2 regions of the Lacticaseibacillus sp. 22 genome follow, and region 2 is predicted to be linked to the other one. Evidence: predicted binding sites of a transcription regulator. Region 2 holds the regulator's gene; the other holds the start of a gene.
What was found. Region 2 encodes CtsR, which represses protease genes until heat stress. Its sites were predicted from a motif close to TTGGTCAAAAAAGGTCAAANA; they were not measured.

Region 1 (5,749 bases), on a different contig from region 2:
CATTAATACCAATCTTAACAGTCATGCTAAAATTTCCTCCTTTAGGAAATAAGGTTTTATTCTAACGGGTTGCCCCAGTTAAAATCGAGTTTGTGGCACCGACATCTGTTAACAGCCACGTCCGACTCGGTGCATGTTGCATGTACGCCGCAATTGCCTTGGCTTTACTTTTACCAGCCGCAACTGCGAAGACATACGGAATATGATCAAGATCCGCAAGTTGTAATCCGATTTGCGGTATCTTGTAAACGACCTTGCCCTCTGCATCATAGAAAACACCAAATGCTTCGGCAACGGCATGTTTGGCTTTCAACATGCGGATCGTATCAGGTGACATGCCACGGCGTTTCGCCATAACAAGTGCATCACCTACGCTATGAATCACGACTTGGGCTTTATCGATAAGTGTTAAAACCTCTTTTACCGATGGCTCTTTAATCAATGACTCGTAGGATTCCGAGCTGAGGTTTTCAGGAACATATAACGCTCGGTATTTGCTATCGGTTGCTTCTGCCATTGCAGCCGCAATCGAGTTGGCTTGAATCGTGACAGCCTCACCGAGACCGCCACGTGCGGGAACAAATGATAGTTCACGGCCGGCAGATAATTGAAACGTCAACTGCGAAGCCAAATGAGCCATCGTTGTACCGCCCATCACCGCAATTGTCAGGTGACCGGGCGGCAACAGCAATTGTAAGGTTGAATTCAGCGTTTTACCAAGTTCGTCTAAAACTCGGCTGCTTTGATCCGCATCTCCGGAAACGACCAGACAATGGTCAATCTCCAAATGAGTTGCGAGTCGTTTTTCATCATCCTTGATGCCCAGTAGTTGGTTCATCAGATGATCGAGACCATGAAAAGTTTCCAACCCCTTAGCTGTTAACACCATCCCGGACTTAGAGCTTTCCAAAAGCCCTTGTCCGCGTAAAAAATCCGTTTCCGTACGCAAAGCACGTTCCGAAATCTTCATCTGTTCGGCTAAAGTTCGTCGACCAACTGGTGCCATCCAGTTAATAAATTGAAGGACCTGATAGCGTTTAGTGACAACGCCCATCAGATCAGGCGCGATCGCTTTGAGCCACGCAAGTTCAGTATGCATAAGGCACGTCCTTCTTTAATGGGTCATTCCACGTCCCTCCGAGTCGTTTTCCGACCCAGCAAGCTGAAAAAAATTAGGAATCCAACATTTGCTGTTTTCCCTTACCAACAGAACCAATTGTAGCAGGGGTTCCGCTTTATCGCAAGTCTGATGCCTAAATCGACTTAAAGTAATCACAAAACCCGCTAAGTTTGAACATCTAATTCGAAAATTCTTCAAGTGTTCGGTTTTTAGCTTTCCCGATGACCCTGAATCGGCCTTTTGATAACGCAGGTTTCGGGTGGGTTCTAATGAAATTTTCATGCAGTTTCTGTGTGACTGTTTCAGGCTCCCGAATATACCTAACACGCGCTTCTTTCACCGAGACATGTTCTGTTTTGAGCAATTTTCACTTGTAAATTAAGTATTTGTTGGTCGGCTTTCATGAAGAACTATCTTGTTACTGACAAAGCCCGCTAAGCCTGTTTGTAATCGCATAACGGGTGCCACCAGATATTTCACTAAATTAAGGAGTCTTCCAGTCTTCCCACTCCATGTTTAATTCCAGCTCAAATTATTGAGTCAGCCGCAACCCATACGCTACCAATTAGGTTTTTAAATCACTGTGTCCGCCGTATTGCTTGTACCATAGTCGATTCAGCTATGTGTGTGCAATCATGTGCAATAACCAATTTTTTAGACGCTTTTTTAGGTCCATTGCACATAAAATTGCACATAAATTCGTTTTCCCTACTTTTCCGGCAAACAAAAAGCCCACCGTAGCGGGCTTTTACTGTTCCTAGCTTTTCCCATTTGACTGGGTTTCTGCGCAGCCCGGGAGTCGAACCCGGATTTCGAGAACCGGAATCTCACGTGCGATCCATTACACTAACCGCGCAAGTACTTAATTATATTACTCAATCAATCAGAACTTTGCAAGTCTTTTTTGGAATGAACGACTTTGGAGGCGATGCCAAGACTTAGGCCATTAGCATTCATACCTTTACATAGGTTGCTGCCTATAAACAAAGGAGTTGGCCTGAAAGCAATTCTGAACATGTCACAATTATACATAGAAACCCGACATCTCAATCTTACACCGTTAATGTACGTGCTCAACGTCCAAAAAGGCCCCTGCTGTCAAACCTACAAACGCTTTTATGCCAAACAAAAACCCACCGCCTAATGAAGGTCGGTGGGTTTAAACGCTTTAAACTTACTTTTGGTTGTTCTTATTGACCAAAATATCATCAATCAAGCCATAATCTTTGGCTTCCTGCGCGCTCATATAGTGATCACGTTCGGTGTCCTTCTTGATTTGCTCAACCGTTTGACCAGTTGCATCGGCCAAAATCTGGTTCATCTTCTTGCGAGTCTTCAAAATTTCTTCGGCCGCAATTTCAATTTCGGTTTGCTGACCTTGCGCACCACCTGAAGGCTGATGAATCAGAATGGTCGAGTTCGGTAATGCAAACCGCTTGCCTTTAGTGCCACCAGCCAATAAGACGGAGGCCATGGATGCCGCCATCCCAATTGCAATGGTCTGCACATCGGACTTGATGAAGTTCATCGTATCTAGCATTGCCAGACCGCTGGTGATCACGCCACCAGGACTATTGATGTATAGGTAGATATCCTTTTCAGAATCCTGAGCATCCAGAAAAAGCAGCTGTGCAATGACAGAGTTGGCCATTTGATCGTTCACTTCACCGGACAACATGATAATCCGGTCTTTTAATAGACGTGAGTAAATGTCGTAAGCGCGTTCGCCACGACTAGTTTGTTCAACGACGGTAGGTACTAGCATGTCCTAACCTCCTGAAAAAATCGTTTTTTAGCACTCTTTAAAGTACAGTGCTAAGTATACTGCTAAAGTCAAATAAGGTCAAAGATTTTCATCACAATCTTTGACCTTATTGGGAAGATTTATGCTTCGGGATAGGCATTATCAGCGATAGCACTCAAATGTTCGTCCACCCGCGCTACTTCGGATTTAATATGATCATATTCGGACTGCGGCAGATTCATTAGTTTCATGCACGAGCCAACATGTTCAAAAATCTGATCGCGGGCATCCAAAGCCTTTTTCGTCAGGCTCACATCAACTCGGCGCTCGTCTTCAGTTGAGCGTTTGCGATTGATCCAACCGTCTTTCTCCAGCCGTTTCATCAATGGCGTTAAGGTACCACTGTCCAGTTCAAGCGTTTGTCCGACTTGTTTAACCGACATCGTACCGTGTTCATATAAAGACAACAGGGTGATATATTGCGGATAAGTCAGCTTAAACGGTGCCAATGCCTGCGCGTAAAAATGGTTATATTGTTTTTGTGCCTTGTAAATTGCAAAACACAGTTGTTCATCTAATGTAATCGGTTTGACCATGATGTTTCCTCCTAAAAATTGAAGCAAAAACTATCAAACTTTGTCGCATCCAACATTCCGGATATCGTCGAAAATAATCGGCAATCGCTGCCATGCGTGAGTAAAGTTGCTTTGACAAAATGTGTGGCGTTATGTCCGTGAATTTAAACTAAACCGGCACATATTTTGCCTACAAAAACACACACCATAACGCTTGGTGTCGGTTACATTGTACACGATTATCTTGAGGAAACAAAGGTATTATTTTACCGGTCAATCGGGCATTAACGGTTTTATATGATCGATTCGGCTTAAGCATCTTCTGGTTGTTGATATCCCTCAGCAATTTGGTTCAACTTGCGCAACCGATGATTGACCCCCGACTTCGAAATCGTACCTCCAGGAACCATTGCCCCTAATTCTTGTAAGGACACATCCGGATGCGCCAACCGCAACACTGCAATTTCGCGTAATTTAGTTGGCAAATTATCTAAACCGACATGATCTTTAAGATAATTAATGTTCTCGATCTGTTTTTGAGCAGCATCAATGGTTTTGTTCATATTAGCCGTTTCGCAATTCACCAGCCGATTAACGGAATTCCGCATATCGCGCACGATGCGAATATCTTCAAATTTAAGCATCGCATTGGTAGCGCCAATGACCTGCAAAAAATCGGCAATCTTTTCCGCTTCTTTTAGATAAACGATATAGCCGCTGCGACGTTCAACGGTCCGCGCATTCAGATGAAAATGATTCATCATTTTTAAAATACCTGCGTTGTGATCGGCATATAATGAATAGATTTCCAGATGATAGCGCGATGTTTCCGGGTTATTCACCGAGCCACTTGCCAAAAAGGCGCCGCGCAAATACGAGCGCATGCGTTGTGGTTCCTTTAAAACGCTGGCTGGCACAGTCGTTGAAATGGCCATCGTGGTTGAATCCAAAATAGCCAGGTCAGACAGAATATCATTGACGCCTTCTGTCAATCGAACAATATATTGGTAATTCTTCTTAAGCTTCATTTTTCGATGAACGACCAAGTTGGCTTCGTGATGGTACACTTGGCGAATCAGACTATAAATACGCCGCGCAATGGCGGGATTCTCCGTTTGAATGTTCAACACAAACCGATGTGCCATCAACGTTAGACTGCCGTTCATTCGAATCAATGCCGACAGCTCCGCCTTAGCATGCTCAGGATGAACTTCCAGTTGCGTCAGTTCTTTTTTCACAATACTGGCAAAGCTTGCCATGCGCTCACCTCCGCGTTTTGGCACTTACTTGAAAGGCTAAGTTCAAAATCTCCTTGGCCACCTTATCACCATCATGGAAAACGCCACGATCGCGCAGTTTCAAAAAATCTTCTGAAATGACGCGACAGCCCATATCCCGTAGTCCCTGATAATTATGCTTCACCGGCGTCAAAATTTCGTTATATTTTTGGTGATCCAAATAATTATCCGGTACCGGCTCAATATTGACCAACACCGTATCAACAAAATTCTCCCCCATTTGCTCGTTTAAGACGCGAACATGATCGGCATCGGTAAAGTTTTGGGTTTCGCCTTTTTGCGTCATGATATTAACAATGTAGATCACTTCTGCCTTGGTCTTTTTCACCGCATCCCCAAGGTTACCAATCATCAAGTTGGGCAAGATACTGGTAAACAGACTGCCTGGTCCCAGCACGACCACATCCGCATCCATGATCGCATCAATCACTTCTTGGACGGCTTTGGGTTCACCATTAGCCGGATCAGTCTCGGACACGGAAATATGCTTAATGTTCTTCCCGGCTGCGGTTATTTCCGCCTCGCCGGACAACCTTGTACCGTCAGTAAACTCGGCATTCAAGGTCAGCGGCGTATTGCTGGCGGGATAGACATGCCCATCAACCTGCATCATCTCGCTTAACTGCTGCACAGCCGGAAAAATGCCGCCTTTCATCTCTGACAAAGCCGCAATAATCAAATTTCCAATCGCATGACCGGCAAAAAAAGCATCAGTCGTATTAAAGCGATATTGAAAAATGTCCAGATACAAACTCGGCAATTCCGATAAGGCAACCAAAACGTTGCGAATATCACCAGGCGGCACCACATTAATATAATTGCGAATCTTCCCTGACGAACCGCCATCATCGGCAACCGTCACAATCGCTGTCACATCGGCATCTTGCTCATGTAAACTATGCAAAATCACCGGTAAGCCAGTTCCTCCGCCAATCACGACAACTTTAGGACGCCGACCGCGAATAACCCGAATAAATTTAGTTTCACGACTCATGAACGATTCACCGTCTCC
Region 2 (5,749 bases):
TTTAACCCACCTTTTGCGGGTGTGGCGGAACTGGCAGACGCGCTAGATTTAGGTTCTAGTGGTTTTTGACCGTGGGGGTTCGAGTCCCTTCACCCGCATTGTATCTTACATGATTTGCTCGGGTTTTAAAGGCTGCTCCTCGGTCACAATTGAATAGCTTTGATATGCGGAAGTAGTTCAGTGGTAGAACATCACCTTGCCATGGTGGGGGTCGCGGGTTCGAATCCCGTCTTCCGCTTTTCACTTTATGCCGGGGTGGCGGAATTGGCAGACGCACAGGACTTAAAATCCTGCGGTCAGTGATGACCGTACCGGTTCGATCCCGGTCCTCGGCATTTTGTTGAAGCACCCATAGCGCAATTGGATAGAGTGTCTGACTACGAATCAGAAGGTTGTAGGTTCGACTCCTACTGGGTGCATCATTGGTCGCTATGAAGCTGTGGCGCTGATCAAATTTCATATTCGGTATGCGGAAGTAGTTCAGTGGTAGAACATCACCTTGCCATGGTGGGGGTCGCGGGTTCGAATCCCGTCTTCCGCTTTACCGGGAAGTAGCTCAGCTTGGTAGAGCACTACGTTCGGGACGTAGGGGTCGCAAGTTCGAATCTTGTCTTCCCGATTCTTGGATCACGACAATCGTGGTCCTTTTTTCGTTCTCCAAAAAACATTGGTCATGGTGGCTGCCTGCGTGTAGGTGACCGTAAACTCAGCGCCTATAACGTGTACAGCCACTCACATTCTGAATTCTAACCGGCACTGTTTTCGTTTACCTCAAAGCATATATTTGTATAAATACATTGATGCCAGTATAATGTGTAATAGTCAAGATTGGTCAAAGTCAAAAAGGATTGAATGGCATGCAGCGCGAAAATATTTCGGATATTATTGAGACATACTTAAAAACGATACTGGCACAGGAAGCGGCTGTTGAGATTCGGCGAGCGGAAATTGCACGGCGCTTTAATTGTGTTCCTTCGCAAATTAATTATGTTATCAAAACGCGTTTTACACCGGCACGTGGGTACATTGTTGAAAGTAAGCGTGGCGGCGGTGGCTACATTCGGATCGTGAAGGTCAAATTGACAGATGATCAGGATCTCATTCAAATCATGCGCCAGCACATTCCTAGTCGCTTGCGGTTACGCGATGCACGGGATTTGCTTCAGGAACTGTTTGATAATGGGCTTATTTCCCAACAGTCCGGCAATTTAATGCTAGCCGTGATCAATCATGAGACTTTGGGAATTCTTGATCAAGAAACAGAAGAACACTTACGATCGCGTTTGTTTCTTGCATTTTTGGATCGTTTGCGGTATGAAAGATAAAACAGTTTATAATTGGCTTTTTAAAAAAGGAGCGTGCTTATGGACAACTTATTTACCCCTAGTGCTAAAAATGTGTTGCTTTTAGCCCAGGAACAAGCGAAGTACTTCCATCATCATGCTGTTGGCACGGAACACTTGCTTATGGCTTTGGTTATGGAAAAGGATGGTATCGCTGGTAAGACGCTGCGTCAGTTAGGGGTCACAGAAAATGATGTCCATGACGAGATCGAGCGCTTCACAGGATATGGAACTGTTGATGCCGCCAGTCAAGCTAGCGATAGTTATTTGCCATACTCACCAAAAGGCAAGGAAATTCTGGCATTTGCCGGGGACGAAGCAAAACGCTTAGGGGCGTTAAAAATCGGCACCGAGCATATTCTGCTGGGACTATTGCGAGAAGACGATATTTTAGCTGCGCGGATTTTACAAAACTTAGGGCTCAGTCTCTCGAAGACGCGTCAGATGGTCTTCAAGAAAATGGGCATCGCGGATACGGCGGCAAAGCGGCGGCCAATGGCACGTGGCGGCGCTCGCCAAGACGGTCAGGGGACACCAACGCTTGATGGCCTCGCCCGTGATCTAACCCAGATGGCGCGCGAAAATCGGATGGATCCGGTGGTTGGTCGCGACAAAGAAGTTCGGCGCTTGATTCAAATCTTGGCGCGGCGCACTAAGAACAACCCGGTCTTGATTGGTGAACCCGGTGTCGGCAAAACGGCCATTGCAGAAGGCTTCGCTGAAAAGATTGTGGCTGGAAAAGTGCCGGATGATATGCTGAACAAACGCTTGATGATGCTTGACATGGGTTCGTTGGTTGCAGGCACTAAGTATCGTGGTGAGTTTGAGGATCGGCTGAAGAAAATTATTGATGAGATTTATAAAGATGGCAATGTCATTTTATTCATTGATGAATTGCATACATTGATCGGTGCTGGCGGTGCTGAAGGGGCGATTGACGCTTCAAATATTCTGAAACCGGCATTGGCACGTGGCGAGCTTCAGCTAATCGGCGCCACGACTTTAGACGAATATCAAAAGTACATTGAAAAAGATGCGGCCTTGGAGCGGCGGTTTGCAACAATTCAAGTTGACGAACCGACTGAGGAAGAAGCCGAACAGATTCTGAAAGGCTTGCGTCCGCGTTACGAAGCACACCATGGCGTTACGATTACTGATGAAGCGCTGCATGAAGCGGTTGTGTTGTCGTCACGTTACATTACAACGCGTTTTCTTCCGGATAAGGCTATTGACTTGGTCGATGAAAGTGCGGCTAAAGTTCGCCTTGATAAAGCTAACGTGGAGACCAAAGCTGATAAACTTCAGGATGAATTAGCTAAACTGGTTGCCGACAAAGAAGATGCAATTGATCATCAAGACTTCGAAACGGCTGCTACAATCCGGACTAAAGAAGCGGGCGTCAAGGCTAAACTTGCCGATACGCCTGAACCGGTGAATGAAAGTGGTGTTCGTACCGATATCAAGGTCACGGGCGCAGACGTTGCCGAAGTTGTATCGCAATGGACCGGCGTACCGGTCACGCAACTGCAGAAAAAGGAATCCGAACGGTTGGTTAATCTCGAGAAGATTCTGCATCAGCGAGTTGTTGGCCAGGATGAAGCCGTTTCAGCAGTTGCACGGGCAATTCGGCGTGCTCGTTCCGGGTTGAAGGATCCGACCAGACCGATTGGCTCCTTCATGTTCTTGGGACCAACCGGCGTCGGGAAAACCGAATTAGCTAAAGCGTTGGCAGAAGCGATGTTTGGTTCCGAGGACGCCATGATTCGGGTCGATATGTCCGAGTATATGGAGAAATTCAGTACGAGCCGGTTAATCGGTGCAGCACCAGGCTATGTCGGTTATGACGAAGGCGGTCAGTTGACGGAAAAGGTTCGCAACAAGCCATATTCGGTCGTTTTACTCGATGAAGTCGAAAAGGCGCATCCTGATGTCTTCAACATTTTGTTACAAGTCTTGGACGATGGCTATTTAACTGATGCTAAGGGTCGGCGGGTCGATTTTCGGAATACCATTTTGATTATGACCAGCAATATCGGAGCAACTGCCATTCGCGATGATAAGACAGTTGGATTTGGTGCAAAAGATCCAACCGCTGACTTCAATGCCATGAAGAGTCGGATGTTGGCTGAACTGAAAAAGAGCTTCCGTCCAGAATTCCTTAATCGAATTGACGAAACCGTTGTCTTCCATAGCTTGAACAAGGCTGAGTTGCATGAGATCGTCAAGATTATGACCAAAACCGTGCTTAGTCGTATCAAAGATCAAGGAATTGACGTTAAAATTACGCCAGCCGGGATTGATGCGATTGCCGCGGCTGGATTTGATCCTGAATATGGTGCGCGCCCGATCCGCCGTGCCTTGCAAACGGATGTTGAAGACCAACTCAGTGAGCTATTGTTGACGGGTCAGGCTAAAACCGGCGACTTGATTCAAATCGGCGCTAAAAAAGGCAAGCTGACGTTTACAGTCAAGGAAAACAAAGATAAGCATAAAGAAAATGGCGCTTCTAAAGAACCTGTCAAGGCATGATCAATAGCAGGCCCAAATATGTCAGGTTCCACTAATAACGCTTAAAAAGATCGGTCTTAGAGGTGAAGCATTATCTCTGGGACCGATTTATTTTGCCAAAACAGTCAGTGATGGCGGGACGCGATTTTGATGCTATCTGGTATTGCATTACTTTGAAAAGCAGGTGCTTGACATTGTTACTCCGCACGCGTATTATTAAACCAATCGCATTTCGGTTTGGACAGGCTGTCAGGACGATCTATTGTCCGTTCTGACTAATGAAAAAAGCAAAAACAGCAGGCTGGTTGAAGGTCGATCTGTTTTTGGTTTTTTTTTGCTCAAAATGTCTGCGGGATGGTCAATGTCATGTAAATTTAACAATATTTACATTATTTTTACAATCATCAAGCCGGAAAATCTTACAAGGGGTGAATAATTTGGCAGGACACTTAGTGAATTATGGTAAGCACCGGACACGCCGGTCTTATGCCCGGATCAAGGAAGTTTTGGATCTTCCTAATCTGATCGAGATCCAAACGAATTCTTACCAATGGTTCCTCGATGAAGGTCTTAAAGAAATGTTCGACGATATTATGCCGATCGATGACTTTCAGGGGAAACTGTCACTGGAATTTGTCGGCTATCAACTGCTGGAACCGAAATATACTGTCGAGGAAGCACGCCAACACGATGCGAACTACTCCGCACCATTGCATGTAACCTTACGTTTGACGAATCATGAAACTGGCGAAATCAAGAGCCAGGACGTCTTTTTTGGTGATTTCCCATTAATGACGAAACAAGGAACGTTCATTATCAACGGGGCAGAACGGGTTATCGTTTCCCAGCTGGTTCGTTCCCCTGGCGTTTACTTCCATAGTGAAACAGATAAGAACTCACGGGTGACGTATGGCACGACTGTCATTCCTAACCGTGGGGCATGGTTGGAATATGAAACCGATGCGAAGGACATTGCGTATGTCCGGATTGATCGCACGCGGAAGATTCCTCTGACCGAATTGGTTCGCGCATTGGGCTTTGGCTCCGATCAAGACATTATCAATATGTTCGGGGACAATGATTCGTTGATGCTCACACTTGAAAAAGATGTGCATAAAAATACGGATGATTCCCGTACTGATGAAGCCTTGAAGGATATTTATGAACGTCTACGTCCAGGCGAACCTAAGACTGCTGATTCATCGCGGTCACTTTTGTATGCCCGCTTCTTTGACCCGAAGCGTTATGACTTAGCCTCTGTTGGGCGTTACAAGGTGAACAAGAAGCTGAGCCTGAAGACCCGGCTATTGAATCAGGTTTTAGCGGAAACACTGGCTGATCCGGATACAGGTGAAGTCGTTGCCCAAAAAGGGACCAAAGTGGATCGCCAAGTGATGGATAAGCTGGCACCGTACTTGGATCGGGATGATTTCAAGACGGCCACTTATCAACCTTCTGATCAAGGTGTGATGACCGATCCGATTGAGCTGCAGAGTATTAAAGTTTACTCACAGGTGACCCCGGATAAAGAAATTAATTTAATTGGCAATGGGCATATCGGCAAGAAAGTTAAGCATATTTTGCCAGCTGACGTTTTGGCATCGATGAACTACTTCCTGAACTTGCAGGAAGGCTTAGGTACGGTTGATGATATTGACCACTTGGGTAATCGTCGTATTCGTTCCGTTGGTGAATTATTGCAAAATCAGTTCCGGATCGGGCTTTCGCGGATGGAACGGGTTGTTCGCGAACGGATGTCGATTCAGGACACCGCAACCGTTACACCGCAGCAATTGATCAATATTCGGCCAGTTGTGGCTTCAATTAAGGAATTCTTTGGCAGTTCCCAGCTGTCACAGTTCATGGATCAGACCAATCCGTTGGGCGAATTAACCCAT

Region 1: a site for CtsR is predicted at 2,950-2,970, ahead of clpP (ATP-dependent Clp endopeptidase proteolytic subunit ClpP). Genes of this name have one in related genera too.

The regions. Positions count from the first base shown of each region.
Region 1 covers NZ_JBVAYD010000008.1:86,536-92,284, reverse strand. Annotated here, with positions in the region: gene gap (type I glyceraldehyde-3-phosphate dehydrogenase) at 1-25, opposite strand, end outside; gene ACWP87_RS05890 (sugar-binding transcriptional regulator) at 62-1,099, opposite strand; tRNA gene ACWP87_RS05885 (tRNA-Arg) at 1,905-1,976, opposite strand; gene clpP (ATP-dependent Clp endopeptidase proteolytic subunit ClpP) at 2,295-2,885, opposite strand; gene ACWP87_RS05875 (MarR family winged helix-turn-helix transcriptional regulator) at 3,005-3,460, opposite strand; gene whiA (DNA-binding protein WhiA) at 3,751-4,698, opposite strand; gene ACWP87_RS05865 (gluconeogenesis factor YvcK family protein) at 4,703-5,731, opposite strand; gene rapZ (RNase adapter RapZ) at 5,728-5,749, opposite strand, start outside.
Region 2 covers NZ_JBVAYD010000037.1:10,409-16,157, reverse strand. Annotated here, with positions in the region: tRNA gene ACWP87_RS12785 (tRNA-Leu) at 16-98, shown strand; tRNA gene ACWP87_RS12780 (tRNA-Gly) at 167-238, shown strand; tRNA gene ACWP87_RS12775 (tRNA-Leu) at 250-335, shown strand; tRNA gene ACWP87_RS12770 (tRNA-Arg) at 346-419, shown strand; tRNA gene ACWP87_RS12765 (tRNA-Gly) at 470-541, shown strand; tRNA gene ACWP87_RS12760 (tRNA-Pro) at 546-619, shown strand; gene ACWP87_RS12755 (CtsR family transcriptional regulator) at 858-1,325, shown strand; gene ACWP87_RS12750 (ATP-dependent Clp protease ATP-binding subunit) at 1,365-3,872, shown strand; gene rpoB (DNA-directed RNA polymerase subunit beta) at 4,289-5,749, shown strand, end outside.